Regions from separate parts of the Microbispora sp. GKU 823 genome, predicted to be linked through region 1. Evidence: riboswitches for the same ligand, from Rfam matches in the RefSeq annotation. Region 1 holds a riboswitch; each other region holds the start of a gene.
What was found. A riboswitch is a leader RNA that binds a small molecule or an ion and turns the genes downstream of it on or off. The one in region 1 is predicted to bind cyclic di-AMP.
Positions count from the first base shown of each region.

Region 2: linked by a shared signal. The riboswitch ahead of B1L11_RS34940 (C40 family peptidase) and the one ahead of B1L11_RS08640 (CHAP domain-containing protein) in region 1 are both predicted to bind cyclic di-AMP.
Region 3: linked by a shared signal. The riboswitch ahead of B1L11_RS24810 (glycoside hydrolase family 25 protein) and the one ahead of B1L11_RS08640 (CHAP domain-containing protein) in region 1 are both predicted to bind cyclic di-AMP.

Region 1 is NZ_MWJN01000011.1:39,749-49,642, reverse strand. Features, by position in the region: gene B1L11_RS46615 (efflux RND transporter periplasmic adaptor subunit) at 1-197, opposite strand, end outside; gene B1L11_RS50110 (hypothetical protein) at 194-739, opposite strand; partial or broken gene B1L11_RS08650 (response regulator transcription factor) at 896-1,551, shown strand; gene B1L11_RS08645 (HAMP domain-containing sensor histidine kinase) at 1,879-2,718, shown strand; cyclic di-AMP (ydaO/yuaA leader) riboswitch at 2,927-3,060, shown strand; gene B1L11_RS08640 (CHAP domain-containing protein) at 3,075-3,764, shown strand; gene B1L11_RS08635 (helix-turn-helix transcriptional regulator) at 3,880-4,227, shown strand; gene B1L11_RS08630 (MFS transporter) at 4,402-5,526, shown strand; gene B1L11_RS08625 (zinc-dependent alcohol dehydrogenase family protein) at 5,672-6,715, shown strand; gene B1L11_RS08620 (dihydrofolate reductase family protein) at 6,827-7,432, opposite strand; gene B1L11_RS08615 (dihydrofolate reductase family protein) at 7,529-8,128, opposite strand; gene B1L11_RS08610 (metalloregulator ArsR/SmtB family transcription factor) at 8,125-8,970, opposite strand; gene B1L11_RS08605 (class I SAM-dependent methyltransferase) at 9,153-9,894, opposite strand, start outside.
Region 2 is NZ_MWJN01000097.1:545-10,438, reverse strand. Features, by position in the region: gene B1L11_RS34965 (L-aspartate oxidase) at 1-1,190, shown strand, start outside; gene B1L11_RS34960 (type III pantothenate kinase) at 1,198-1,980, shown strand; gene lysS (lysine--tRNA ligase) at 2,040-3,725, shown strand; gene B1L11_RS34950 (zinc-binding dehydrogenase) at 3,804-4,727, opposite strand; gene B1L11_RS34945 (LuxR C-terminal-related transcriptional regulator) at 4,977-5,225, shown strand; gene B1L11_RS34940 (C40 family peptidase) at 5,259-6,218, opposite strand; cyclic di-AMP (ydaO/yuaA leader) riboswitch at 6,369-6,521, opposite strand; gene B1L11_RS34935 (amino-acid N-acetyltransferase) at 6,915-7,475, shown strand; gene B1L11_RS34930 (RDD family protein) at 7,613-8,455, shown strand; gene B1L11_RS34925 (Lsr2 family protein) at 9,752-9,894, shown strand, end outside.
Region 3 is NZ_MWJN01000050.1:7,116-17,009, reverse strand. Features, by position in the region: partial or broken gene B1L11_RS55100 (rod shape-determining protein) at 1-133, opposite strand, end outside; gene B1L11_RS51825 (TraR/DksA C4-type zinc finger protein) at 148-468, opposite strand; gene B1L11_RS47100 (hypothetical protein) at 1,722-1,871, shown strand; gene secD (protein translocase subunit SecD) at 1,905-4,151, shown strand; gene B1L11_RS24810 (glycoside hydrolase family 25 protein) at 4,213-4,935, opposite strand; cyclic di-AMP (ydaO/yuaA leader) riboswitch at 4,948-5,093, opposite strand; gene uppS (polyprenyl diphosphate synthase) at 5,431-6,087, shown strand; gene B1L11_RS24800 (oxygenase MpaB family protein) at 6,084-7,565, shown strand; gene B1L11_RS54145 (hypothetical protein) at 7,611-7,763, opposite strand; partial or broken gene B1L11_RS54140 (hydroxylase) at 7,877-8,032, opposite strand; gene dmpG (4-hydroxy-2-oxovalerate aldolase) at 8,803-9,825, opposite strand; gene B1L11_RS24785 (acetaldehyde dehydrogenase (acetylating)) at 9,837-9,894, opposite strand, start outside.

The sequences.
Region 1 (9,894 bases):
GCGCCGGAGTAGGTCAGCGACCCCTCCACGGTCTTGGTGTCGACCAGGTCCTGGCGGGTGACCGACGCGGTGGCGGGCACGGGGGGCGAAGACGGCTCGGCCGCGCCGGCGCCGTCGCCGCCCGCCACGGCGACGGCGGTTCCCGCGGCGGCCAGGGCGAGGACTCCGGCGCCCGCGATCACCAGGCCCTTCCTCACGGCTTCCTCCCCGGCGCGAACTCCTCGCAGGCCTTCTGCGCCTCTTCCATCGCCTTCTCCTGGCCCGGTTTGATCTTGACCTGGAGCCCCTTTCCGGGTTCGGGGTCGGGCATGTCGACGCCGTGCTCGCGCATGCACTGGGCGAACTTGAGCATCCGGTCGCGCGCCTGGGGATCGTCGCCGCCGAGCTTGTCGCCGACCGCGTCCTTCATGAAGTGCTGGCAGGCCTGCATGGCCTTCTGCATCGAGGCCTCGTCGCCCTTCTTGCTCATGATCCGGACGCGGCCGTCGGGATCGGGGTCGGGCACGTCCACGCCGTGCTCGCGCATGCACTGGGCGAACTTGAGCTGGGCCTCCTGGCGGTCCACGGTGGCCGACGCCGACGGCCTGGCCGTGGCGCCCGACGTGGCACCGCCCGCGCTGGCGATCCCGTCGTCCGCGGGGGCCGCGCCGCAGCCGGTCAGCGCCAGTGCGAGCCCCAGTGTGAGACCCAGTGTGGGCCCCAGTGCCGGGCCCAGGGGGTGCAGCGGTCGTAAGCGCATGGGTCGTTCCTCCTCTGTCGCTCCTTCTCATCCGGGGCGTTCGCCCGGGACGGGGCCCAACTTCAGCGGAGGCGGTGCTAAACGCGGATAAGCGAGATCCGCTTATCCGCGGCTAACACCGACTGCGCCACTCTCGGAGCCGAGCGGGAGGTTGGGATGCGGGTGCTCGTGGTCGAGGACGAGGAACAGCTGGCCGAGGCCGTCGCCCGGGGGCTGCGGCTGCACGCCATCGCGGTGGACGTGGCCTACGACGGTCAGGAGGCGCTCGAGCTGGCCGCCTACGTCGATTACGACGTGGTCGTGCTCGACCGCGACCTGCCCGAGGTGCACGGCGACGACGTGTGCCGGGAGCTGGTCACGGCCAGTGGGGCGAGCCGCATCCTCATGCTGGACGGCGGCCGGGCGGGTGCGGGACCGGGGTCGGGGGCCTGTCTCTGGGCGCCGACGACTACCTGGTCAAGCCGTTCGCGTTCGCCGAGCTGGTGGCCCGGATCCGGGCGCTGGCCCGGCGCTCGCCCCGGGCGGTGCCTGCGGTGATCGAGCGGGCCGGGATCCGGCTCGACCCGGCCCGCCGTACGGTGACGCGGGACGGGCGGCAGGTGGCGCTGGGCCGCAAGGAGTTCGACGTGCTGCACGAGCTCATGCGCGCCGGCGGAGGGCTGGTGACCTCGGCCCGGCTGCGCGCGAACGTGTGGGACGAGCACGCCGACGCCGGCACGGGCGTGCTGCGCGTCACGATCACCTCGCTGCGCCGCAAGCTGGGCGAGCCGCCGGTGATCGAGAACGTGCCGGGCCGGGGGTATCGGCTGTGATCCGTGTCCTGTCCTTGTGGAGCAGGCTCGGCCTGCGGACGCGGCTCACCCTGCTGTACGGCGGGCTGTTCTTCCTGGCGGGATCGGTGCTGCTGTGGTTCACCCACCTGCTGACCGCGCGGGCGCTCAACCAGCGGTTCGTGGTGGCGGTGGCGTCGAAGGTGACCGGCGCCCCCGATGCCATGTTGGGGGGCAGGCTGCCCGACAGCGACCTGCTCGCGCAGCGGGTGCGCACCAACGTCGAGCAGGGGGCGGCCGACGTGCTGAGCGACGTGCTCAGGTCGTCGGTGATCGTCATGGTCCTGGTCGGGGCCGTCGCGGTGATCCGTGGGCTACCTGGTGGCCGACCGCGCGCTGCGCCCGCTCGACCGGGTGACCGAGACCGCGCAGCGGCTGTCGGAGAGCACGCTGCACGAGCGGATCGCCCTGCGCGGCCCGCAGGACGAGATCAAGCGTCTCGCCGACACCTTCGACGCGATGCTCGACCGGCTGCACCGGGTGTTCGACGCCCAGCGCCGGTTCATCGCCAACGCCTCCCACGAGCTGCGCACCCCGCTCGCGGTCAACCGTACGGTCCTGGAGGTGTCGCTGGAGGAGCCCGCGGCGTCGGAGGACCTCAAGGCGCTGGCTCGCGCGCTGCTCGGCACCAACGCGAGGTATGAGCGGCTGATCGAGGGCCTGCTCATGCTGGCGCAGTCGGAGCAGGAGCTGACCGCCCGCAAGCCGGTCGACCTGCGGCACATCGTCCGAATGGCGATGGAGCAGATCGACCTGCAGCCGCGCCGCAGGAAGGTGGTCGTCCACGAGGACCTGTGCCCGGCGGTCGTGCACGGCGACCCGCTGTTCCTCGAACGCTGCCTGGTCAACCTGCTGGAGAACGCGATCAAGTACAACGTGCGCGACGGAGAGGTCTGGGTCCGGCTGCGGGAGGACGAGGCCGGGGTGAGCGTGACGGTGGAGAACACCGGGCCCCTGGTCCCGCCGTACGAGGTGGACGACCTGTTCGAGCCGTTCCGGCGGCTCGGCGGCGACCGCGTCCGCTCCGCCCGGGGGGCGGGGCTGGGCCTGTCCATCGTCCGGGCCATCGCCGTGGCGCACGGCGGCGGGGTGGAGGCGCTCGCCCGGCCGGAGGGCGGCCTGGCGGTGACCGTACGCCTGCCGAGGTGAGCCGGGGTTCTCCTGCAATCGATGATCGCTCTGCGGCCGGTTACCCGGCCCTGCCGGGTTTGCTCCCTACTGACCAGTAAAATCTGGGTTGTTCTAACTTGACCGGTTTGACCTGGTCTATTACGTTTTAGGCAGCTCAGGGCGCACTTGCTCATCTCAATGGTCAAGAAGCCCTCCTCAGACCGACGCGGCAAGCCGATCCCGGCCTGCCGCCCGGCCGCCGAGTCCGCGTCCGCGCGGAGCCGGGGACCCACCTCTCCTGGGGTGAATCGGCATACCTGCCGTAGGGCGACTTCCAGCCCGAACCCGTCAGCTAACCCGGTAGGCGGCATGGAAGTAAGGGAGTACGCCCCACCATGCACGTCCTCAACACCTGTGTTCGCGCTGCCCTCGCGGGCGGGGCCCTCGCCTCGGCCGTGCTGCTCGCGTCGCCGGCCGCGCACGCGGACAACCCGGCCACCGGCAAGGGCCCGGCGGCCGCGAAGTCCATGGCCGAGATCGCTTCCACGCTGCCCAAGGTCAGCGCGGCCGACGTGCTGAACCTGGCCAGGAGCCAGGTCGGGATCAGCGAGAACGCCAACGGCGGCGGAACCAAGTTCCAGCACTGGTACATGTCCACGCCGCGTGCCCGCGAGACCCTCGCCCGCGACGGCGGCACGATCGACGGCTACCTGAACGCCCCCTGGTGTGACATGTTCGTCTCCTGGGTGGGCCAGCAGCTCGGCATCGCGCCGGTCATGGGCTCCGACGCCTACACGGTGGAGCATGCCCAGTGGTTCGCCGACCACGGCCGCTGGGGCCACACGCCCAAGCCGGGCGCGGTGGTGTTCTTCAACTGGAACGGCAGCAAGGACATCGACGACGTCCAGCACGTCGGTTTCGTCGTCAAGGACAACGGCGACGGCACGATCCGGACCATCGAGGGCAACACCGGCGACGGCGGCGCCGTCGAGGCCCGCACCCGTCCCACCTGGCAGGTGGCCGGGTACGGCTACCCGATGTACCCCGCGGACACCTCCGCGTCCACCACCACCGCCTCCTCCTGAGAGACGACGGCCCCTGAAGCGCGCCGGTGATCCCGGCGCGCTTCGCCGTCCCCGCCGAAAGCCGCCCGACTGCCGCAAATTGACCTACAAGAGCGCGGGCTGCGAGCCTGGCGGCATGCACGCGTTCGACGTCCTCGGCGATCCGGTGCGCCGCCGGATCCTGGAACTGCTCGCCGAGGGCGAGCGCTCCGCCGGAGAGATCGGCGCGATCGTGCAGGAGGAGTTCGGGATCTCCCAGCCCGCGGTGTCGCAGCACCTGCGCGTGCTCCGGGAAAGCGGCTTCACGACGGTCCGGGCCGAGGGCACCCGGCGCCTGTACGCCGTCGATCCCACGCCGCTGCGCGAGGTCGACACCTGGCTCGACCACTTCCGCCGCTTCTGGAACCAGCGCCTGGACGCCCTGGGCACCGAACTCGCCCGCGGCAGGCGGGAGCGCCGCCTGCGGGACGACGCCCGTCCGTGAAACGGCGGGTGCCGGAGGCGACGGCTCCTGTCAGGCGGATGATCGCGACCGGCTCGCAAGCTCAGCGCGGCTGGTTGGTGGGATGGGTTGCCTGGGGTCGGGTTGCCTGGGGCTGGGTGGCTGCCAGGCTGGCGAGGAGTTTGAGCCGGTCCTCGGAGGCGGTGCCCGGTCTTGATGCTCACGACCGAGTTCGTGGTCGCGGGCCTGCTGCCGGAGATCGCCGGCGACCTGCGGGTGAGCGTACCCGAGGCGGGACTGCTGATCACGGTGTTCGCGGCCGGCATGATCATCGGCGCGCCGTCGATGGCGATGCTGACGCTGCGGCTGCCCAGGCGGTTGACGCTGATGCTCGCCTTGGGCGTGTTCGCGGCCGGGCATCTCGTCGTCGCGGTCGGCTCCAGCTTCGCGCTGCTCCTGGCAGCACGGTTTGTGACGGCGCTGGCGACCGGGGCGTTCTGGGCGGTGGCCAACGTGACCGCCGGCCGTACCGCGGGCCCTGGGGCAAGCTCCCGAGCTTTGGGTCTGGTGAGTGCCGGAGGCATGCTCGCCAACGTCGTCGGGGTGCCTCTCGGCGCGTTCGCCGGGCAACTGGTGGGCTGGCGGGGCCCGTTCTGGGCGCTGGCGATCCTCGCGGTGGCGGCTGCCGGGCTGATCGCCCGCACCGTCCCGCACGATGGCGGCGATCACCGGGCGGTGTCGGTGCGGTCGGAGGTGGCTGCTCTGCGCAGGGGGCGCCTGTGGCTGGTGCTGGCGGCCTGCGCGACCACGACCGGCGGGGTGCTTTCGGCCTACTCCTACATCGCGCCGCTGCTGACCGGCCGGACCGGTATCGCGGCCGGGCTCGTGCCGCTGGTGCTCGTCGGCTTCGGCGCCGGAGCCCTGGCGGGCTCGCTGGCTGGAGGCCGGCTCGGGGACGCCCGCCCGCACACCACGACGATCGCGGCGGCCGCGGGCACCACGGTCCTGCTGCCGGCGATCTGCCTGCTGTCCGGGCAGGCCTGGGCCATGGTCGTTCTGGTCGTGCTGCTGGGGTTCTCCGGGCTCGGCGCCAATCCCGTGCTGATCTCCATGTCGGTTCGCTTCGCCGGTCAGGCGCCCACCCTGGCGTCCGCCCTGAGCGTCTCGGCGTTCAATTTCGGCACCGCCGTCGGCACCTGGATCGCCGGGCGCGCCCTCGACTCGTCCCTGGAGACCACCGGACCCGCTGCGGTCGGCACCGCCGTCGCCGCACTGACCCTGATTCCCACGATCACGATCGCCCTGCTCCAGCGGCGCCGCGTCGCCGCACCCGTCCACTAGATCTCCGCCACCGGGTGTATGGCCAGGTCAGCTCGGGGAAGGCGGCAAGGAGCCACAACGCTGGAACCCGTTCGCGGCCACGGCCCGGGGCTGCGCTCTCCGCCACCACGTGAGACACACAACCATCTGAGAATGGAGCATTTCGATGCGTGCAACCTTGATGTACGGCGCCGGCGACGTCCGGGTCGAGGAGGTGCCGGACCCGGTCGTCAAGCTGCCCACCGACGCGCTGGTCCGCGTCACCGCGTCCTGTATCTGCGGCAGCGACCTGTGGCCCTACGGCTCGATGAAGCCAGACGACGGCCCTGCCCGGATGGGGCACGAGTTGATCGGCATCGTCGAGGACACCGGCTCCGAGGTGACGACCCTCAAACGGGGCGACCTGGTCGTCGCGCCGTTCGCCATCTCCGACAACACCTGCGACTTCTGCCGCGAGGGCCTGCACACCTCCTGCGCTCACCCGCAGGCCACCTTCTTCGACGGCCTGTCCGACGAGGGCGGACAGGCCGAAGCGGTCCGTGTCCCGCTCGCCGACGGCACCCTGGTCAAGCTCCCCGTGGAAGCGGACTCGGCCCTCATGCCGTCCCTGCTGACACTCTCGGACGTGTTCGGCACCGGCTACCACGCCGCCGTGGCCGGCGGCGTCACCCCGCGCACCCGCGTCACCGTGATCGGTGACGGCGCTGTGGGCCTGCTGGCGGTGCTGTCGGCCAAGCGCCTTGGCGCCGAACAGATCATCCTGATGGGACGCCACCAGGCGCGCACCGACCTCGGCCGCGAGTTCGGCGCCACCGACGTCGTCTCCGCCCGGGGCGAGGAAGGCATCGAGGCGGTCCGCGAGCTCACCGGCGGGCACGGCACGCACGTGGTCCTGGAGGCCGTCGGCACCATGCCCGCCTACCGGCAGGCCCTCGGCGTCGTCCGCCCTGGCGGCGTCATCAGCCGCGTCGGCGTCCCGCAGTACGAAGATGCGCCGATCGGCATGAGCGGCCTGTTCCGCCACAACATCCGACTCTCCGGAGGACCCGCGCCGGTCCGCGCCTACATCGAAGAACTGATGCCCGACATCCTGAACGGCACCATCGAACCGGGAAAGGTCTTCGACGCCACCACCGACCTGGACGGCGTCCCGGCTGGCTACCGGGACATGGCCGACCGCAAGAGCCTCAAGGTCCTCATCAAACCCTGAGTTCCACTGCGGTTTGCTCGCCGCACCTTCATGCGGCGAACCGCTCGGTGCCGGGGTCGACCTCGCCATCACCCACGCCCTGGTCAGGGGCGCTCGCGGTGGGGGCGATCCTCATGCGCGAAGGTCATAACTGATGTGGGTGACCCGGTCGCTTTGGACGATACGCGGGTTGTCCAACATCGTCATGGGAACCCTGTGCTCTCCGAAGAACCGGATCCCGTCGCCGAGCAGGACCGGAACGACGTACATGTCGATCTGGTCCACCAGCCCGGCAGAGATCGCCTGTCCGGCGAGATCGCCCGCAGGCAGGGAGACGTCGCGGTCGCCGGCCGCCTGCTTGGCACGCGCCACAGCTTCTTTCAGGTCCCCGACGAAGTGGAACGGGGCGCCGGGGTGGCGGCTCGGCCAGTCGCCGGGGGAACGGTGGGTGACCACGAAGACATGGTCGCCCACGGCGGGTTTGCCGCCCCAGCCGTCGGTGAGGTCGAACAGACGGCGTCCCATGATGGTCGCACCGACGCTCGCCCAGGTGGCGCGGAGGAAATCGGCGCTGGCGGCGGCCGGCCGGTAGCCGCCCTTCGGCCGGTACTGGTGCGGTGCGACAGGCACCTCCTGGGGGCCGTTGAAGTACCAGTCGAACAACGGTCCCACGCCGTCGTTCCGGTCGGCGATGAAACCGTCCGCGGACACGGCCGCACCGATGATCACCTTGCTCATGTGCGTTCTCCTGCCTGGACACGTCCACTCGGTTCGGGGCGGCGCCGACCGGGCGCTGATCGGCCCGCCCTGATCGATCTGTGCTGATCGGTCTGCTCAGCGGACTCGGTCGTAGACCATGGCGATCTCGCCCAGCTCTCCGGTCTCCTGGTGGGTGAGCGTCCACTTCGTCGCCGGCAGCCCGTCGTCGAACAGGCGTCCCCCGCCTCCGGCGATCTGAGGGAAGATCATGAGATACAGCCGGTCGAGCAGGTCCGCCGACAGGAGCGGCTTGATGACGCTGACGCTGCTGTTGACGAGGATGTCGCCTCCGCCGGTGGCCTTGAGGTCGGTGACGACATCGGCGACGGGGGCGTTCACGATGCGGGTGCGTTCCCACGGCGCTTCGGTCAAGGTGGTCGAGAAGACCACCTTCTCGGTGTCGACCAGCCACTTGGCGTATCCGCGGTCACGCGGGTCGGCGTTCTCGTCTTCCGCGACCGATGGCCAGTACCCCATGAATCCCTCGGCGTTGATCCGGCCGAGCACCGCCGTCGTCGCGCCCTCCCAGATGCGGTTCATCTGGTCTCGCGCGACCTCGGTGATCACGTAGGGAGCGAACGCAGCGAAATCGCCGGGCCCCCCGGGACCGTGGTAACGCCCGTCGAGGGTGAGACTCAGGTTCGCGGTCACTCTGCGGCCGGTCGAGTTGGTCATTGCGTGCTCCTTGTATCGGTGTCGTGTGCATTCGGGGCAAGGGTCGCCGCGAGCTTGTCGAGGCTCTGGCCGAAGCCGATCTCGATGCCTGCGATGAAGTCCGCGGATTCGACGGTGCTGTCGGTGATGCGGAAGCGGACGTCGAGGTCCGTGCCGGTGCCTGTGGGCCTGAGGTCGAGGTCGAGGCGGGCGGTGAAGGCCCGGCCGCCCTCGGGAAGCAGTGGGGAGAGCCGGTAGGCGAGGTGCTCATAGGGGCGCACCTCGTCGACGACTCCCTCCGCGCGCCCGGCGATGTGGTCGAAACCGTCGGTGTCCTCGGCGTCGCGGTACTCATGCGCGATTCGTCCGCCCGGTCGTGCCTCGAACACGAGCTCGGAGACGCGCAGGTCGTCGGGCGTCCACCAGCGGGCGAGCAGGGAGGCGTCGGTCAGATGGCGCCAGACCAGCTCGGGCTGCCCCGCCAGCGACCGGTGGAACCCGAACGAGCGGCCGTCGGCCCATCCCGGCCCTTCTGCGGCGAGCCGCTCTTCGTGGAGGCTGAGCCCGTAGCGATCGTAGGTCTCGCGTGGGCCGCCGACCCGGTCCGCGGTGTCGGCGAGCCGGCTGAGCGCAGCCGCGAGCTCCCGCAGGGGCTCGGAACGGAGCGCGTAGATGCGGCGCTGACCGGTGCGCCGGGAGGTGACGATGCCGGCGCGTTCAAGGGTCTGCAGGTGTTTGGTCGTCTGCGGCTGACGTGCCTCGGCGAGTTGGGCCAGGACGCCGACCGGCCGGGGCCGCTCGGCCAACAGACTCACGAGCCGCCATCGGGCCGGGTCGGCCAGCGCGGTGAGGAGTACGTCCACGAGGAAGAGTATTCGCCATAGAGAATATTCGTGTCAAGGAATATCTTCGGCGAAGTGTCGTCGTAGCCGTGCTCTGCCGCCGGTCGAGCCGATGCGTCAGCCGGGTCTGTCCCAGTCGGCGGCGCTCCGACGTCCACAAGCTGAAGGAACGCCGCTTGTCGCAACCGCCGCCCGCACGGGCCTCAGAACCGGTAGCGGAGAATGCGTGCCCCTTGCCGAGACAAGGCCGTGCTGCGGGCGGTGAGACGGGTCAGCGCGCGTAGGGGTTGCGGGAACCGGGCTATTTCCGGTGCTCGGGTGAGGATCTGCTCCTCGATCAGTTCGAGGCCGGCGTCCCAGGACTCTGGTTCGTGTGGGTCGTCGAAGCCCTGGGCGGCTTTGATGCCGAGTGCCTTGATGGTCGGGTGGTACTTCATGGCCCAGGCCGCGAAGCGGGTGTAGCCGTTGAGCGCGAGCTCGCCCGAAGGGAAATGGCCGGCCAGCGCGCGGGTCATCGTCTGGAAGGAGTCGCCGGGCATGAAGGGGAGCAGCCCCTCGGCGACGATCATCGCAGGCCGGTCGCCGGGGATGGCTGTAAGCCAGTCGGAGCCGGTGAGGTCGGCGCCGACCAGGTGGGAACGTCCGGGCAGACATTCGGCCCGCAGGTGCACCACTTCCGGGAAGTCGATGTCGTACCAGTCGACGCCGGGCGGGGGATCACAGCGGAACATCCTGGTGTCCAGGCCGCAGCCCAGGTCGAGCACCACGCATCCGGGATGAGCGGCGATGTAGGCGCGGACGACCTCGTCGAGCTTCTTGGCGCGCAGTGCCGTGGTGAGGACGAGGTTGGGCTTGACCTTCAGCTTGCCGAAGTCGTAATCGATGTTGGCGGCCAGGTCGGCGGAGAGCGTATCGCCGAGGATCGGGCTGGGCTGCCCGGCGTCC
Region 2 (9,894 bases), on a different contig from region 1:
CGCGTACGCGGCCGAGGATCCAGAGCCACATGAGCCGGGGCGCCGGGGTGCTGCGCAGCGACCGGAGTCTCGCGCAGGTCGCCCGCGCGCTGTCCGACGCCCGCTGGACGCCGGTCGCGGTCGAGCCCTGCACCGAGTCGTGGGAGGCCACCAACCTCCTCACGGTGGCCTCCGCACTGGTCGCCGCGGCGGCCGTGCGTGAGGAGACCCGCGGCTCGCACTGGCGGGAGGACCACCCCGACCGCGACGACGCCCACTGGCGGGCGCACATCGACATCGCCCTGACGGCGGAGGGACTGACCTTGACGTACACGCCTCACGAGGAACCGCGGACCGAGCTGGAGAAGGCCGGACTCGACCCGGACGCCGTGCTCGGTCTCGTCCGCGCCGCGCTGGAGGAGGACCTGGCCGGGGGACAGGACGTGACCTCGGTCGCGACCATCCCCGCCGACCAGCGGGCCGTCGCCGACGTGGTGGCCCGCAAGGAGGGCGTGGTCGCGGGTCTGGCCGTGGCCGAGACCGTCTTCCGGCAGGCCGCCGGACAGGTCGAGGTCGAGCGGCACGCCGCGGACGGCGACCGGGTGCGCCCCGGCGACGTGGTGATGACCGTGCGGGGCGCGACCAGGGACCTGCTCACGATGGAGCGCACCGCGCTCAACTTCCTCACCCACCTGTCCGGCATCGCGACCCAGACCCGCCGCTGGGTGGACGCCGTCGAGGGCACCGGCGCCCGCATCCGCGACAGCCGCAAGACCCTGCCGGGGCTGCGCGCCCTGGAGAAGTACGCCGTACGGGCGGGCGGCGGGGTCAACCACCGGATGGGCCTGCACGACGCCGCGCTGATCAAGGACAACCACGTCGTCGCCGCCGGAGGCGTCGCCGAGGCGTTCCGGGCCGTACGGCAGGCCTTCCCCGGCCTGCCGATCGAGGTCGAGGTGGACCGCATCGACCAGATCGAGCCGGTCCTGGCCGAGGGCGCCGACGAGATCCTGCTCGACAACTTCACCGTGGACCAGCTCGCCGAGGCCGTACGGCTGGTGGCCGGGCGGGCCCGGCTGGAGTCGAGCGGCGGCCTGACCCTGGACGCGGCGCGCGCGGTGGCCGAGACCGGGGTCGACTACCTGGCCGTCGGCGCGCTCACCCACTCGGCTCCGGCACTCGATCTGGGCCTGGATCTTCGTGAGGCATAATCAGGGAATGCTGCTCACCATCGACGTCAGCAATACCCACACGGTGCTGGGCCTGTTCGAGGGTGAAGAGGTGATCGAGCACTGGCGGATCGCCACCGACCCCCGCCGTACGGCGGACGAGATCGCGGTGGTGCTCCAGGGTCTGCTCGGGCAGTCGCCGCTGCTCAAGGACGCCGACATCAGCGGCATCGCGATCTGCTCCACGGTCCCGTCGGTGCTCAACGAGATGCGGGAGATGTCCCGGCGCTACTACGGCGACGTCACTGCGGTGGTCGTCGAGCCCGGCGTGCGCACCGGCGTCCCGGTCCGGATGGACAACCCCAAGGAGGTCGGCAGCGACCGCATCGTGAACGCGCTCGCCGCCACCACCCTGTACGGCGGGCCGTGCGTGATCGTGGACTTCGGCACGGCCACCTCGTTCGACGCCGTCTCGGCCCGGGGCGAGTACGTCGGCGCGGTGACCGCGCCCGGCCTGGAGATCTCGGTGGACGCGCTGGCCACGGCCGGGGCCCAGCTCCACAAGGTCGAGCTGGTCCGGCCGCGGTCGGTGATCGCCAAGAACACGGTGGAGGCGCTCCAGTCGGGCATCATCTACGGCTTCGCCGGCCTGGTCGACGGGATCGTGGACCGGATGACGGCCGAACTGGCCTCCGACCCCGACGACGTCACCGTGGTCGCCACGGGCACCGGTGCGCCGCTCGTCATCGGCGAGGCCCGTACGATCGACGTGCACGAGCCCTGGCTCACACTGATCGGCCTGCGGCTGGTCTACGCCCGTAACGCGTCCTGACGACTCCCTCGCGTACGGGACCATAGAAGGCAGGATCCCGTTCAGAGAGGACTGACGTGATGGACGCCGACTGGGTGGCGCGTTTCGCCGATGAGGTCATCGCCGAGGCTGAACGGCGCGCACCGGGCAAACCCGTCGTCTGCGCGTCCGGCCTCAGCCCGTCCGGCCCGATCCACCTGGGCAACCTCCGCGAGGTCATGACCCCGCACCTGGTGGCCGACGAGATCAGGCGCCGCGGCCACGAGTGCGTGCACATCATCTCGTGGGACGACTTCGACCGCTTCCGCAAGGTTCCTGTGGGCATCGACCCCGCCTGGAACGAGCACATCGGCAAGCCGCTGACCACCGTCCCGGCCCCGCCCGGCAGCGAGTACCCGAACTGGGCCGAGCACTTCAAGGCGCCGATGATCGCCGCGTTGAACGAGCTCGGCGTGGAGTTCCACGGCATCAGCCAGACGCAGATGTACACCTCCGGCGCGTACCGGGAGCAGGTGCTGCTCGCCATGCGCGAGCGGCGGAGGATCGACGCGATCCTCGACCAGTACCGCACCAAGAAGGCCAAGGCCAAGGAGGTCACGGACGCCGACGAGGCCGCGGCCCTGGAGGGCTCGGGGGCCGCGAGCGAGGACGACGGCTCCGGCGCCGGGGGCTACTACCCCTACAAGCCCTACTGCTCGGTCTGCGACCGCGACCTGACCACGGTCACGTCGTACGACGACGAGACCACCGCGATGTCGTACACCTGCGTGTGCGGCCACGGTGAGACCGTCCTGCTGTCCGAGCACACCCGCGGCAAGCTGGTGTGGAAGGTCGACTGGCCGATGCGCTGGGCCTACGAGGGCGTGGTCTTCGAGCCGTCGGGCGTGGACCACAGCTCGCCGGGCTCGTCGTTCGTCGTCGGCGGCCAGATCGTCCGCGAGGTGTTCGACGCCCCGCAGCCGATCGGGCCGATGTACGCCTTCGTCGGCATCAGCGGCATGGCCAAGATGAGCAGCTCCAAGGGTGGCGTGCCGACCCCGGCCGACGCTCTGTCGATCATGGAGCCCGCGCTGCTGCGCTGGCTGTACGCCCGCCGCCGTCCCAACCAGTCGTTCAAGGTCTCCTTCGACCAGGAGATCCAGCGCATGTACGACGAGTGGGACACGCTGACCAGGAAGGTGCAGGACGGCACGGCGCTGCCGGCCGACCAGGCGGCCTACCGCCGCGCGTCGAGCACCGCCTCCCGGGTCCTGCCGGAGACGCCGCGGCGGCTGCCCTACCGGACCCTGGCCTCGGTCGTGGACATCGCCACCGGGCACGAGGAGCAGACGCTGCGCATCCTGCGCGCGTTCGACCCGGAGATCTCCGGGCTGGACGAGCTGCGGCCGCGGCTCGACCGCGCCCAGCACTGGGTGAACACGTACGTGCCCGCGGAGGAGCGGACGCAGGTGCGCGAGACGCCCGACAAGGAGCTGCTCGACACGCTCGGCGAGCAGGACCGGGAGTCGCTGCGCCTGCTGGTGGAGGGCCTCGACGAGCACTGGTCGCTCGACGGGCTGACCACGCTCGTGTACGGCGTGCCGAAGGTGCAGGCCGGGCTCGACATGGACGCCAAGGCGGCCACGCCCGAGCTGAAGGCCGCCCAGCGCGCCTTCTTCGCTCTGCTCTACCGGCTGCTCGTCGGCCGCGACACCGGCCCGCGGCTGCCCACGCTGCTGCTGGCCGTGGGCCGCGACCGGGTGCGCGAGCTGCTCGGCCGCGCCTGATCTCCTGAGGGTGGGCCGGACGGTATGACCGTCCGGCCCACAGCCGTGCGCCGAGACAGGCGTAGCGGCGTAGGCGAATCAGGGCAGCAGGACCAACCGGCCGCGCAGGCCGCCTCTCCGCAGGCGTTCGTGCGCCTCGGCCGCCCGCTCCAGCGGATAGGTGCCGGCGACCCGCATGCTCAGCCGTCCCGCCTCGGCGAGCTTCGCGACGTCCCGGAGCTGGGCCGCGTCGGCGCGGACGAACACCGTCGGGACCCGGATGCCGCGCAGCGGGACGGGGGCCTGCCCCGCGACGACGGCGACGAACGCGCCCCCGTTGCGCACGGCGTCCAGCGCGGGCAGGCCGACGACCGCCGCGTCCACCAGGCCGTGCACGCCGCCGGGAACGACGGCTCTGACGGCCGCGGCCAGGTCGGCGCCCCTCGGGACGAACCATTCCGCGCCGAAGCCCCGGACGAGTGCCTCGTCGCCGGGCGCGGCGACCGCGGCGACCCTGAGCCCCCGTGCTGCGGCCAGCTCCACGAGATAGCCGCCGACGCCACCGGCCGCTCCCGTGACGAGCAGGGTCTCACCCTCGGCGAGCCCGGCGAGATCGAGCGCCTGGACGGCGGTGAGCGCGTTCAGCGGCAGCGTCGACGCCTCGGGCGCGGCCACCCCGGCGGGCGCGGGCGCGACGGCCGTCTCGTCCAGCACGACCAGGTCCGCCTGGGTCTTGAGCGGCTCCGTCAGCCGGTCCGACAGCCCGATGACCCGCTCGCCCGGGCGTACGCCCGTCACTCCCGGTCCGGTCCCATCGACCACGCCTGCCACGTCCCAGCCGAGTGCGTACGTCTCCAGGTGCGGCATGAGCCCGCCGTCGGCGAGGGCGCCCGCGGCCGTGAACAGGTCGACGGGGTTCACGGCCGCCGCCTCGACCCTGATCCGCACCTGCCCCGGCCCCGGCTCGGGCTCTGCCACCTCGACGACCCGCACGGCTCCATCCCGTGCCACCAGTGCTCTCATGAGTTCCTCTCCTTCCGGCGTGTCCTTCCGGCGTGGCAAGGAGCGTAAGGAGAGCTGCTCTCTTCCGGTAAGAAGGCACCTGGAAGTGCGTAAGGGAGGCGAAGGAAAGGCGATGGCCCACGGCCCGTTCCGCTACAGAGGCGGCGTACGGCCGGAGGCTCGACTCCGAACCTTGACGACCTTCATGGCAGGCGTTTACCGTCCCTGAAGGGTGGGCCGACGAAGCATCGTCGTGGGGGAGGGCGGACGATGGGTGTTCCCGAGGTCGTCTACCGAGGTGACAATCTCGCCTCGGACCTTGAGCGTGCCGGTCTCACCGAAGAGGATCTGCTTCTCCTCGCGGAGCTGGCCAAGGGCGTGACCGCCGACCGGGTGGGCCGCAGTCTCGACGTCAGCGGGCGCACCGTGCGGCGCCGGCTGCGATGCATCTGCGACCGGATCGGCGTCGCCACCGCGATCGAGGCCGTCGCCTGGGCGGCGCGCCGCCGCCTCATCTGACCGCGTCCGCGACGCCCTCCGGCGAGGAAGGGCTCAGTCGGCGACGCGCACCGCTCCCGCGAACGGCCGCCCGGCGATCTTCGCGATGTGGATGACGTCTCCCGTGCGCGGCGCGTGGATCATGTAGCCACCGCCGATGTAGATGCCCACGTGGTGCAGGTCGGGGTAGAAGAACACCAGGTCGCCGGGGCGAAGCTGGTCGCGGGAGATGTGCGTGCCGGCCGTCCACTGGTCGCCCGTGTAGTGAGGCAGGCTGATGCCGACGGACTGGTAAGCCGCCATGACCAGGCCCGAGCAGTCGAAGGAGCCGGGCCCCTCGGCGCCCCACACGTACGGCTTGAGCTGCTGCTTGAGGGCCCAGCGCGCCGCCTGGGCGGCCTTGCCGTCGCCCACGATGGGGAACGACATCCTGCTGCGGGTCTCGGCGCCGACCGTCCGGGAGACCTGCCGGTAGAGGTTGCTCTCGGTCTTCTTGATCAGCTTGGTGATCTTGTCGCGCCGTGAGTCGAGGCCGCTGAGGAGCTTCTTGACCTCGGCCTGCCGGGCGGAGGCGCTCTCCCTGGCCCGCGCGGCGGCGTCCATGGCCTTGGTGACCTCGGCGACCTCCTGGCTCTCCTGCAGCTCCAGCGCGTACGTCGTGGAGGCCTGGTCCAGGTATCGCCGCGGGTCGGCGTCGCTGTCGATGAGCACGAGCGCGTTGCCGAGCCCGTTGGTCATGTAGGAGTGCTGCGCGAGGGCGCTCGCCTTCTGCCGGCGGACCTCGAGTTCGGCCTCGCTCTTGGCGAGGTTCTTCTTGGCGAGGTCGGCGGACCGCTCGGCCGCCTTCAGGCGCACGCGCTCGCCGTTGTACTGCTCGGTGAGGGTCTCGATCTCGGTGTAGAGGCTCTCGACCTGCGCGGTGAGCTCCTTGAGGCTCGGCTTGGGGTCGGCGGTGGCGCGGACCACCGGGGCGCCGAACGTGATCGCGGTGATCGCGACGCCGACGAACGCCAAGCGGCGGACGGCACCCGGACCGGCCGTGCCGGATCCGGACCCTCGGCCGCGGGCGTGCCTGCCCGCCGGCCGTCCTCCACGCATGCGCAACCGAGCTCCTCTCCCACATGTGCCCGCGGCGGGTCCGTCGTCGAGACGGGGCCGTACGGCGGGGCACCTCTGAGCGCCTACCGGGTTAGCTGACGGGTTCGGGCCGGAGTAGCCCTACCTTTGCGGATTCACCCCTTGACGATCCGAGATCGAACCGATCCTGATCCTGCAGTTGGGTCCCCGGTTCCCCTTCGCACTCGGTGCTTCGAAGATTCGGCGCCCGGTCGCCGTGAGCGCTCACGATGACCGGCATCGTCGCTGGACGATAGTGCACGGCGAGTTCTTGCTCAACCAGAACTCCGAAACCCGTCTACGTTTGACAACCAAACGATCACGGTCGGGTCACGGGAACGGTAGTGATGCGTCCGCGTTCACCTGGGTTTAGAGCGATCTAAGGCATTGGCCGTGCAGCTCGGGCGGATGAAAAAAGTGGGACGAACCGGAACAGTCACCTCAGGGCGCGGCCGTGCATCCGTCCGTATCCTGATGGCTACGCAGGGTCAAGCATCGTGTCGGGTGTCGTGTTTGGACATGACCGTTATCCGTAGCGGCGCGATCCGTACCGACCGCGTGGGATCGGCCGCGGTCCGGCTAGGCTGGCCGGTCATGGAGCAGGTCGCCGCGCAGACATCCAGTGAGTCGGGTGCCACGGCCGTGACGGTGCGCCGGGCCAGGACGCCGGACGTCCGGGCGATCCGGCGCCTCGTCGACGCGTATTCGGGCGTCGGTCCCCGCCTGCTCAAGAAGAGCACGGTCACGCTGTACGAGGACGTCCAGGAGTTCTGGGTGGCCGAGACGGGCGGGCAGGTCGTCGGCTGTGGCGCGCTGCACGTGCTGTGGGAGGACCTGGCCGAGATCAGGACCGTCGCGGTGGACCCCGCGGCACGCGGCGGGGGCATCGGCCACCGGATCGTCGCCGCGCTCATCGAGACCGCCAGGGACCTCGGTGTGCGGAGGGTCTTCTGCCTCACCTTCGCGGTGGAGTTCTTCGCCAGGCACGGCTTCACGCCCATCCAGGGCACCCCAGTCTCCCAGGAGGTGTACGCGGAACTGCTCGCGTCGTACGACGAGGGCGTCGCCGAGTTCCTCGACCTGGAGCACGTCAAGCCGAACACGCTGGGGAACACCCGGATGTTGCTGCACCTCGACCGCATTGATCACCATTGATGGGCATTGATCGCCGATCTTGACGGTGGTTGTCGACTGCTGCAAAGGTGACTGTTGATACACCTGTCGCTACTTTTGGCAATATCAGCGTGTGCTACAGACGTTCGGCGCATGCGTCTTCGAAACGAGGTGACACGGTGAGCACCGGACAGCCGCCGTACCCCCAGGACGAGTCGGACGGAACGCCACCGCCGTCATCGAACCCCGGGTACAACACGGACAGACAGCCCCAGGACTACGACCCAGACGTCACGGTCGTCAGCTATCGCGGGCAACACACGGGCCCGCAGCAGCCGCCCGGCTACGACCCCGCCCAGGGCGGCTACGGCCAGCAGCAGGGTCAGCAGCAGGGCTACGCCGCCCAGCAGGGCCAGCAGCCCGGTTACGGGCAGCAGCAGTACGGCCAGCAGGGCTATGGTCAGCCCGGCTTCGGCCAGCCGTACGCGGCCTCGGGGCCGATTCCCCCCGGTGCCCCGGCCCCGCTCGCGGAGTGGTGGCAGCGCCTCGTCGCCCGCATCATCGACGGCGTGATCGTCGGCATCCCCTTCGCGATCATCACGCTCGTGATCACGGGGATCGTCGTCACCAACGCGAGCATCGACCCGACGACGGGGGTGTTCACCACCGGAAGCGGTTACTTCCTCGCGTCACTGCTCACGGCGATCCTGGGCGGCCTCGTCATGGTCGCCTACGAATTCCTCATGCTGCGGGCGCAGGGGCAGACGCTCGGCAAGAAAGTCATGGGAATCAAGGTCGTTCCGGTCGGAGGCACTCTCGACGCGGGCGGGCTTCCCCAGGACGCGGCGCTCAAGCGCGCCGGCGTGCTCTACGTTTTCGAGTTCCTGCAGTGGATTCCCGTTATCAGCTACCTCGCGAGCCTCGCCTCCCTTCTGAACGTGCTGTGGCTGTTGTGGGACAAGCCGCTGCATCAGGCGCTGCATGACAAGGTCGCCAACACCGTAGTGGTCAAGGTCAAGTAACGACGACAGACGGGGCCGATGGAACGGACCATCGGCCCCGTTTTTCTATGGGTCGCTATGGTCCGTCCGCACCGCCCGCTCACCCCGCTGTGACGGAAAAACCTTGCGGTGCCTCCCGGACATGCCATGCTTGGGTTCACCGTCCCGAGAGGTGCCCAATGACCGCGAGGCCGCCCCCGGCGCCAATCCTTAAGAGTCGCCCCCGCCGTCCCGCCCGGGTCATATCCGCCCACGGGCGGCTTAAGGAACCGTCAGGGGCGCTTATGGGGCCGTATGGAGCCCCACAGGCCGTTATGGCGCTCCCGGATCCCCACCCGCTCTACCCGGCCGCAGGCGGCGTCCGCGGAATGCGGGGATCGTTTGGCCGTGGGAAACTCTGACGCCACGACCGTCCGGGCCGTCCACGTGATTGTGCCCCCGCTCCTTTTTTCGATCTTCAGACCTCCCGCCCGTCGATCTTGATGGAACCGGCCGGTCCTCTCTTTTTACGAGGCTTCCGGGCTGTGCCGATCTGCTTGCGCGTATATCCCGCGAGCCGTGCGCGCCGTACGAGAAGGGTGCCGGGCCCCCTTGTGAAGATCCGGCCGCCGTGACACGGGCTCCTCGTTTCACCCGGGCTTCAACGGCGTACGTCCTCGGTCCGGCCTTTTCCGCAGGACGTGTTTGCCGCTTCGCACTTGTCCGTCCGTGCCTGTTCGTCCTGGTCGGCAAGCCGCTCACCAGCGGCTACGGCCTGGACTAGGGGGAACCCGGGGGCGTGCGGCCCCGCCGCCCGCCGCCGCCCGGGAAGTGCGCAAGCGGCTGAAACGGCGGGACGGCCCAGGATCGGTGACCGGTGGGGTCGGCATTCTGGGTACGATTCGAGTGCATCCGGTAAGGCCGCTGGAGAGACGAGGGATTACCCCGGCCCTCCAGGGGCACCCCGGAAGGCACGCCTGGTCCCTCCCGGCGCTATGGTCGTATCAGGGCGCCCGGCCCGGCAAGAGGCCGGCGGCCTTGCCACGTCCTCGGAATTTCCTCGGGTGCACCTAATGACACCCCCGGCACGAGCGAGGCAGAATGACAGAGGTATTGTCCGCCTTGATACCTTCCGCGGTCGTCGCCGGCGCGGCCGTCTACGGCATCGTAAAGTTGGTACGTTCCGACGCGGCGGGCCTCCGCACGGCACGGGAGCCACGCGAGAAGTCACCGGACTCAGAGGTTCCTGAGAATCCGCAATCATGAATTGTCAGCCAGGGGAAACCGGGTATATGTTTGGCTGACGAATCAAACTATGGGCTGCGAAAGGATTGCCGGATGGCCAAGCACACGCAGGTGATTCTCATCGACGATCTCGATGGCGGCGAGGCCAATGAGACGGTCACCTTCGCGATTGACGGCACGTCATATGAGATTGACCTGAGCGACGGCAACGCGAAGCGGCTTCGCGAGGCCCTGTC
Region 3 (9,894 bases), on a different contig from region 1:
TCCCCGGACCGCCGCACGCCGAGGGCCGTTCCTTGATCGCCGTGCTGCCGGACAGCAGCAGCCGGGTCCGCGCGGTGCCGAGGTCGAGGGCCAGGGCCGCTCCCCCGCCCCTCCTCCCGTTGACACCGGTCATGCCGGTCATGACCGTCATGCCGTCAACCGGGTCTCGCCGGCGCAGGAGGCGCACTGCTGCACGTGGGGCGCGAGCCGGAGCCGGTCGAGCGGCAGGAACGCCTCGCATCGGGTGCAGGTGCCGTAGAGGCCCCGATCCATCCGCTCCAGTGCCGCCTCGATCGCGGCGACGTCGAGACGCGCCTGCCGTACGCGCACGGCGGACGGACGGGACCAGGCCAGCTCGGCCCGGGCGGCGTGGAGCCGCTCCTCGAGCAGCATGCGCAGCTCGGACAGCTGCGCGGTGTACCGCCGGCACTCCTCCATGAGGAGGCGCGGCGACCTGATCTCTGCCATAAGCGGCATCACTCCAGGTGAGGGATGAGGTCGGCGCGCGAGCACGCGCGCCATCGACGCACCGGTGCCGGTGCGCGATACGAGTACGCGGGCGGACCCGCGCATGGTGGTCAAGGGCTCGGAAGGCGACCCCGCGGAGCCGGGGGACGCGACGACCGCCCGCCCGGGCGGCCGAGGCGGGACGGCGGGGTGCGGGTGCGCGAAACGGGCACCGGGTCACCGGGTCGCGTCGCCGGTCGCCTGACGCGCCGGGCCGGTGCGGCCGGGGACGGGTCAGGCGTGCGACGACGAGGACCGGGACGGTGCCGCGGTTCCGGCGCGCCCCGAGCGAGCTCGTGTCACAGGGCCTGTGGTGGGCTGCGCGAGCCGGCGGTGCGGTGCCCGGTCTGTTGTGGACTGAGGACGATGTCCTCGTGGTGCCGGGCGTGCACGATGCGGAGACGGGAGCCGCCGGTGCGGCCGCCGCGGTGCGCGGCCGGAACGGGAACGGCAGATGCTCGGGACCGGCGGCGCCCGTGGGCAGGGTCGCCGACTGCGGCGTCCACGCCCCCGGCGTCCACACCTCGGCGGCGGCCTGCGGCGCGCGCTGGGCGGGATCTCCGCCATACCAGGCGGGCGTGGATGCGACCAGCGCGAGGGCAAGCATCAGCAGGCCCACCACCAACGTGAAGGCGGTGGACCCGCACGTGCCACGTCGTGAGGTCGCCATGAGACCGACCATAACCCACCTTCGCGAAACGGTCATCTGCGTTTCCCGCTGCCCGTTTCTCCCGATCGGTTCGCGCCCGATTTCCGCCATTCGCTGTGTGTACCCGTTCTCCGAAACCGTTCCCGTCCGCCCGGGTGCGTTCTCCGTTCCCCCCCGGCTGCCGTTCTCACCGGCACGGGATGCGGCACCCGGGCGCGGAACTCGCTACGGTGGCCGGAAGACCGGGTCTCGTGAGAGAGGGCCGAGCCGTGCGGAAGGGAGGGAAGGCTCGTGCGACGCAGGCTGACCGCCGCGCTGCTGCTCCTGCTGCACGCGATCTTCCTGACCGCCGGCGGGGTTCCCGCGTCCGCGTCCGCGTCCGTGTCCGCGTGGGAGACGCCGCACCGCGCGGCGGCCCTCCAAACAGCGGGCCACCAAACAGCGGGCCACCACACCGCAAGCGCCCGGCTCACCGACACGCGGATGTGCCCTCCGGCGCACGCCACGCGGCCCGGTCCCAGGGGCGACCCCGCCCCGGGTCCAGGCGGGCGCGGGCGGTCCCGGCGTGTCCGGCGGGCCGGTCGTGCTGCCCAACCCGGCGACGCCACGCGGCGGCACCCGGGTCACCCGGGCCGGGCCGCACCACGACGGCCCGCCCGCACAGTGCCCGCGCCGGGCCGCCTCGGCCCGCGCTCCTCCCTCCACCGCGTACTGAGACCTTTCCCGCTCGTACGCCTGTGGAGGCTTCATGTCCCGTGCGCCCCTGTGGCGCGCGGTGGCGGCGCTCGCCGTCATCGCGACCTCACTGCTGCTCGCCCTCACCATGGCCCCGCGTCTCGGTCTCGACCTGCGCGGCGGCACCCAGCTCGTCTTCGAGACGAAGGACTCTTCCACGGTCAAGGCGGACGCCGACGCCACCGACCGTGCCCTCGACGTGCTCCGGCGCAGGGCGGACGCCCTCGGAGTCGTCGACCCCACCCTGGTCCGCTCCGGCGAAAGGCGGATCATCGTCGAACTGCCCGGTGTGCTCGACCCGCGCGAGGCCGCCGCGGTCATCGGCAAGACCGCTCAGCTCAACTTCCATCCGGTGCTCGGTCCCGCCGAGGACGGCGACAAGGACGCGGTCGCCGACGAGAGCGGCCAGAAGCTGAAGCTCGGCCCGGTCGCCCTCAGCGGGGCCGGCGTCACCGACGCCGCCGCGCGCAGCGACCCCCAGATGGGGCCCGGCTGGTTCGTCACGATCGACTTCAAGGAACCCGGCCCCTGGCGGGAGCTGACCGGGAAGGCGGCCTGCGCGCCGGTCGGCGACCACAAGCGCCGCGTCGCCATCGTCCTCGACAACGAGATCATCTCCTCACCGCAGGTGGCCGACTCGGTGGCCTGCGACGCGGGGATCTCCGGCGGCACCACGCAGATCACCGGGTCGTTCACGCCGCAGGAGGCGCAGAACCTCGCGGTGCTGATCAAGGGCGGCTCGCTCCCGGTGCCGCTGGAGCTGGTCGAGCAGCGGACGGTCGGCCCGACCCTCGGCGCCGACGCCATCACGGCGAGCGCCAAGGCCGGCGTCGTCGGGGTGATCCTGACCGCGGTGTTCATCGGCGTCGTCTACCGGCTGGTGGGCGTGCTGGCCGCGGTCGCGCTCGCCTGCTACGGCCTGATCTCGTACGCCGGGCTCGTGGCCATGGGAGCAACGCTCACGCTGCCCGGCCTGGCCGGGTTCGTCCTCGCGATCGGCATGGCGGTGGACGCCAACGTGCTGGTCTTCGAACGGGCCAGGGAGGAGTACGGCGCGGCGCCCCGCCGGGGCCTCAAGGCGGCCCTCGACCGGGGCTTCAAGAACGCCTGGAGCGCGATCGCCGACTCCAACATCACCACCCTGCTCGCCGCGGGGCTGCTGTTCTGGCTCGCCTCCGGGCCGGTGAAGGGCTTCGGCGTGACGCTGGCCATCGGCGTGCTCGCCTCGCTGGTCTCGGCGATGCTGATCACCCGGGTGCTCGTCGCCGCCCTGATCGGCAGGATCGGCCCCCGGGCCTCCGGCATCGGCTCGATCGGCCGGGTCAGGACCTGGCTGACCCGGCGCGACCCGGACCTGATGCGCGGCAGGCGGCTGTGGCTCGCCGTCGCGGCCGGGCTGCTCGTGCTGGCGGGGGCCGGGCTGGTCACCCGTGGGCTGAACTACGGCGTCGAGTTCACCGGCGGCCGCATCGTCGAGTTCGGCACGAGCAGGCCGGTCGACGTCGCCACGGCGAGACAGGCGGTGGCGGACGCCGGGTTCCCCTCGGCCGTCGTGCAGCAGTCGGACGACGCGATCTCGGTGCGCACCGGGCAGATCGGCGCCGACGACGTGATCCGCATGGAGGAGGCGCTCGACCGGCGCGTGGGCGAGGTCACCAAGCAGCGTGACGAGCTCATCGGGCCGAGCCTCGGCGAGGAGTTGCGCCGCAACGCGCTCATCGCGCTCGCCGTCGCGCTCGCCGCGCAGCTCGTCTACCTGGCGTTCCGGTTCCGGTGGACGTTCGGCACGGCGGCCGTGGCGGCGCTGTTCGTGGACGCGGCCGTCGTCGTCGGAGCGTTCGCCTGGATGGGCAAGCCGATCGACGGGGTGTTCCTGGCCGCGATGCTCACGATCATCGGCTATTCGGTCAACGACAAGGTCGTGCTGTTCGACCGGGTACGCGAACTGTGGCCGGTGCGGAGCGGGGAACCGTTCGGCCGCGTGGTGAACAGCGCGATCCTGCAGACCGTGCCGCGCACCGTCAACACCGGGCTGGGGGCGCTGTTCATCCTGGCGGCGCTGGCGGTGTTCGGCGGCGACTCACTGCGCGACTTCGCCGTCGCCCTGCTGATCGGCATCATCGTGGGGACGCTGTCGTCGTCGTTCGTGGCCGGGCCGGCAGCGATCGCGCTGGAGAGGCGCACCACCCAGCCGCCGCCGGCTCCCGCCGCCCCGCGTGCCAGGCCCGTACGGCGCGACGGCTCCGGCGCAGTGGTCTGACGTGATCTGATCGGCCGGGCTAGGCCCCGGGGTGGGGTGTCCCGCCCCGGGGCCCGTACGGCTACGGACGGCCGAGCGCGCGCAACTGGAGGGGCGTCAGCGCGGAGACGTTCTGGTCGATGGGCGAGTCGGTGTACTGGTGGATCGCCCAGGACTTCCAGTCGGCCGGCGGCGTGATGTCGCCCGGGGCCTTGCTGTAGTGGGCCACCCACAGCGGGTACTGGCCGAGGCCGTGGCCGTACTCGTTGGCGAAGTTCCAACCGCTGTAGAACATCGGCCTGGTCCCGGTCTTGGCCGTCACGTACTCCAGCCAGGTCTTGGCCCACTGATTGACGTGCTCGACGGACTCGCCGTCGCTGGTCTCCAGGTCGAGCACCAGGATGTCGCCGGGCTTGCTCGGCTGCGCGTTCACCACCTCGAGGAAGTGGTCGGCCTCGGCGATGGGGTCGTTGGAGGGATGGCCGTAGTGGTAGACGCCGCGGACGATGCCCTTCTTCTCCAGCTCCCGCCAGTGGCGGGGGAAGGACGAGTCGGTCCACGAGGTCCCCTCGGTGGCCTTGATGAAGCCGAACTGCGCGCGGCTGTTCATCCAGTCGTGGTCGGCCTCGTAGCCGGAGACGTCCTGGCCGTACGTGTGCGGGTTCGCGTAGGCCGGGGCGGGCAGGACGACGGCCGCCGTGACGGTGGCCGTGGCGGCCGACATCGCGAGGGTCGCCGCCGCGAGGGCGGAGCGCAGGCGCCGGCGGGAGGGCCGGCTCCCGAGGGAGAGCCGATGGCTGGACATGACGGGGTTGACTCCTTGCTTCCATGCCGCCTACCGGGTTAGCTGACGGGTTCGGGCAGGAAGTGCCCTACGGGCGCATCTGGGGGCCTGCGCGCCGATTCACCCCGAAGAGAGTGGGTCCCCGGCTCCACATGACGCGGATTCGGCGGCCGCGCGGTCATCGCGCGGTCCGGGCAACGACACGGCAAGGGTTACGACGGCGGAAGTCGGTCGGTTACCCATTCCGTGTGCCCTAAAGGTACACACACCACCAGAATGGTGTAAACAGGATAAAACACGTCTTTACCTGGCTCGACACCGGCCCGGGCCGCCCCGCCGGACAAGCGGGGGCCGCGATTACCAACAATCGGTGTTCACCGCGTCACCTTCTGTGAAAGAGTCCCTCTCCGGAGGGATTCGACGAGTGACTTCGGTAGGGCGGGTGGGGTGAGAGGCATCCCTCGTCACGTCGCCTGTGTCATGGACGGGAACGGCCGGTGGGCCGCGTAGCGGTCGATGCCCCGCACCGCGGGGCATCGGGCGGCCGAGGCCGCCGTGATCGACGTCATCGAGGCGGCCCACACGGCCGGCGTCGAGTGGCTGAGCCTGTACGCCTTCTCCACCGAGAACTGGCGGCGGCCGGCCGCCGAGGTCGACGTCCTGCTGCGGCTGGTGCGGCGCGCCATCCGGAAACACGCCCTGGCACTGCACACACGCGGGATCCGCTGCCGGTTCCTCGGGGTCACCGATCCGCGGATCCCGCCCGCGCTGGCCAGGGACATCGCCGACCTCATGGCGCTGACCCGCGACAACCGGCGGATGACGTTGACGGTGGCGTTCGACCACGGCGGCCGCCGCGACATCGTCGAGGCCGCCCGGTCGCTGATCCGCGACGGGGTGCCGCCCGAGCAGGTCACCGAGGAGAGTTTCGCCCGCCGGCTGCCCCACCCCGACATGCCGGAGGTGGACCTGGTCATCCGCACCTCCGGAGAACAGCGGATCTCCAACTTCATGCTCTGGCAGGTGGCCTACGCCGAATGGGTCTTTCCCCCGGTGCTGTGGCCCGACTTCCGGGCCGAGCACTTCTGGGAATGCCTGGAGGTCTACCGACGGCGCGACCGCCGGTTCGGCGGCGTACAGGCACCGGCTCCTACAGGAAAGGGATGTCGATGAGCGACGCAGCAGCAGCCGGAACCGACGCCGATCCGCTCGGTCCTGGATCGATGCTCTACCGGTTGACCCGGCAGGCACGCTGGGGGCTGGTGGCGACCCGGGCCATCGTCCTGGAGGCGGCGCACCCGCAGATCGGCGCCGCGCTGATCACCAACTCGACCTTCGTCGCGCACCCCTGGCGGCGGCTGCGCAACACCGTGCTCAGCTCACAGCGGATGGTCGACCCCGACGCGCGGATCCGGCAGCGGGAGGCGGCTCGGCTCAACCGCCTGCACGCCCGCATCACCGGCACCGACGCCGAGGGCCGCCCGTTCAACGCCGCGGATTCCGAGGCGCGTGCCTGGGTGGTGGCGACGCTCTTCGAGTCCACGGTCACGATGTGCCGGCTGAGCGGCGAGTCCGTCGACGGCCCCACCTTGGACCGGCTGTACGCCGAGTTCCAGGCGTTCCTCGCCCTGATGGACCCCTACGGGGGCAAGCTTCCGCCCACGGTGCGGGAGTTCTGGCGCTACTACGCGTCCGTGGTCGAGGAGCGACTGGAGAACACCGAAGCGGTCCACGTCGTCCTCGACCGCCTGTTCGCGCAGGTGCCCGCTCCCCCGCTGCTCCGCGACCGGCCGGCCGTGTGGGCCGCGGGCAGGGCGCTCGCCGGTCCTGCGGCCACCGCCATCATCGTGGCGTCGCTGCCCGAGTCGCTCCGCGCGCGCCTGGGGCTCGCCGAGTTGCCGGGCACGCGCACGCTGATGCACGCCGCCTACCTGTCCACGCGGCTTGCGACCCGGGTGCTGCCGGAGGCGTGGACGCGGCTCGACACGGTCATGACCATGCTCGACCCCGCGTACGTGCCGCAGCGGAACGGCGACTCGTCGGCCGGGCTGCCCCTGCTGGACGGGCTTCCTGTGCTGGACGGGCTCCGCCGGGGCGCGGCGAAGGCGGGGGCGCTCCTGCGCCTCCTCACGCCCGATCCGGAGACGGCGGCCGACGGCGACTCGGCGGTGCGCTCCGCCTCGCGGTTCTTCTCCGAGGTCCTGGACCAGACCGGCGACGGCCACCTCGACTGGCCCGACCTCGCCGCGATGGCCCGGGAGATCGCCACCCGTCTCGACCTGGACGCCCAGGACGAGGACCGCCTGTTCGCCGCCTTCGCCGACTGGTGGCGCGAGCTGCAGAAAGAGCTGGACACCGACGGCGACGGACGCATCACCGGCCACGAGTACGCCGCGGCCGCCGCCGCCATGGCCGGCTCCGCCCTCATCAGGATCGCCGAGGTCCTGTTCGACGTCACCGACACGGACGACGACCAGGTCATCGACGCGCGGGAGTACCAGGCTCTCTTCCGCACCGCGTTCGACCACGACCCGGGCGGCGGCGACGCCGGCGAGCGGCTGACCCGGGGCGAGTTCGTCCGCCGGTTCCTGGGCTTCATGGCGGGTCGCCGGCACTCCGGCGTCTACGACCGGATGTTCGCCCAGTCCTGACGGCATCGCCTCCGGCAGGCTCGCCGGCGCAGGCCGGCTCAGGCGCTAGATCATTGAGCGCATCGGCCCGTGCGGCGGCTCGATGCCGAGCTGCGTCAGCGCGGAGACGTGGAAGACCGAGCCGGGCACGTGGATCGCGTGGGCCAGCCCGACGTGGGCGTCCCGCCAGAAGCGCTGGATCGGGTTGTCCACGCGCATCGCGTTGCCGCCCGACCGCGCCACGATCTCGTCCATCGCCCGCACCGCGCGCAGGCCGCCTGGACCTGGGTGCGGCGGCCCACGGCCCGCTCGTCGAAGGTCACCTCGCGGCCGGAGGCCACGATGTCGTACATCCGCGAGGCGTTGTCGAGCAGGGCCGCCCGCGCCGCCGCGATCTCGGCCGCCGCCTCGCTGATCGCATACAGGACGTACGGGTCGTCCTTGATCCTGGTGCCGGTGATCTGCACGCGGCCCTTCTGGTACGCCATGTGCTGCGCGAGCGCGCCCTCGGCGATCCCGATGACCGAGGCGGTGATGCCGAGCGGGAACGCCGCGGAGAACGGCAGGTGGTACAGCGGGTTGGTCAGCCCCGCCTCCCTGGCCTGGCTGCCGTCCACGACCTTGTTGTACGGAATGACGCGGTAGTCGGGGACGAACGCGTCCTTGACGATGATGTCCTTGCTGCCGGTGCCGCGCAGGCCGACGACGTTCCAGGAGTCCTCGACGATCTCGTAGTCGGACCGGGGCAGGATGAGGTGCAGCGAGGCCGGCGGCTGGGCCATCTTGCCTTCGGCGTCGCCGAGCATGCCGCCGAGGAAGATCCAGTCGCAGTGGTCGGTGCCCGAGGAGAACTGCCAGCGGCCGTTGAAGATGTAGCCCCCGTCGACCGGCCGGGCGATGCCCATCGGCGCGTACGGCGAGGCGATCCAGGTGTCCTGGTTCTCGCCCCAGATCTCCTGCTGCACGCGGGGGTCGGCGAACGCCATCTCCCAGGGGTGCACGCCCACGACGCCCGCCACCCAGCCGGTCGATCCGTCGAGGCTGGCCAGCTTCATGATCGTCTCGGCGTAGTCGCGCGGGTGGAACTCGAAGCCGCCGTGGGTCTTCGGCTGGAGCATCCGGATGACGCCCGCCTCCCGCAGCACCTTGGCCGCCTGGTCGTCCAGCCGGCACAGCGCCTCGTTGGAGGGGCCGAGCGCGCTGATCTCGTCGGCCCGCTGTGTGATCGCTTCGAGTACCGGGTTGGCCATGGCTTTTCTCACTTCTTCGCCGCGAGGGCGACTGCGATTTCGATGAGCTGGTCTTCCTGTCCGCCGATGAGCTTGCGGCGGCCGGCCTCCATGAGGATCTCGGCGCCGGACACGCCGTACTTCCTCGCCTGACGGTCGGCGTGCTTGAGGAAGCTGGAGTAGACGCCCGCGTAGCCCATGGTCAGGGTCAGCCGGTCGAGCAGGCACTCGCCGTCCATGATCGGACGGACCACGTCCTCCGCGGCGTCGATGATCTTGAGGGTGTCGATGCCGGTGCGGATGCCGATCTTGTCGCTGACGGCGGCGAAGGCCTCCAGCGGCGTGTTGCCGGCGCCCGCGCCGAACCGCCGCACCGACCCGTCGATCTGCTTCGCCCCTGCCCGTACGGCGAGGATCGAGTTGGCCACCCCGAGCCCCAGGTTCTCGTGGCCGTGGAAGCCGACCTGGGCGTCGTCCCCCAGTTCGGCCACGAGCGCGGCGATCCGGTCGCTCGTCTGCTCCATGATCAGCGCCCCGGCCGAGTCGACGACGTACACGCACTGGCAGCCGGCGTCGGCCATGATCCGGGCCTGCTCGGCCAGGACCTCCGGCGGCCGGCTGTGCGACATCATCAGAAACCCGACCGTCTCCAGGCCGAGCTCCCTGGCCAGGCCGAAGTGCTGGATCGAGACGTCGGCCTCGGTGCAGTGGGTGGCGATCCTGCAGATGCTCGCGCCGTTGTCGGCGGCCTCGCGGATGTCGTCCTTGACGCCGACCCCGGGCAGCATCAGGAACGCGATCTTCGCGCGCTTGGCCGTGGCCACCGCCGCCTTGATCAGCTCCTGCTCGGGGGTGTGGCTGAATCCGTAGTTGAACGACGAGCCGCCGAGGCCGTCGCCGTGCGTCACCTCGATGACCGGCACGCCCGCGTCGTCCAGCGCGGCCACGATCGGCCGTACGTGCTCGACGGTGAACTGGTGCTGCTTGGCGTGCGAGCCGTCCCGCAGACACGAGTCGGTGACCCTGATGTCGAGGTCGGCGCTGTAGGGCATGGTCGATCTCCTTATGCGTGGATGCGCTGCGCGAAGCCCTCGCCGACCTTGGTGGCGGCGGCCGTCATG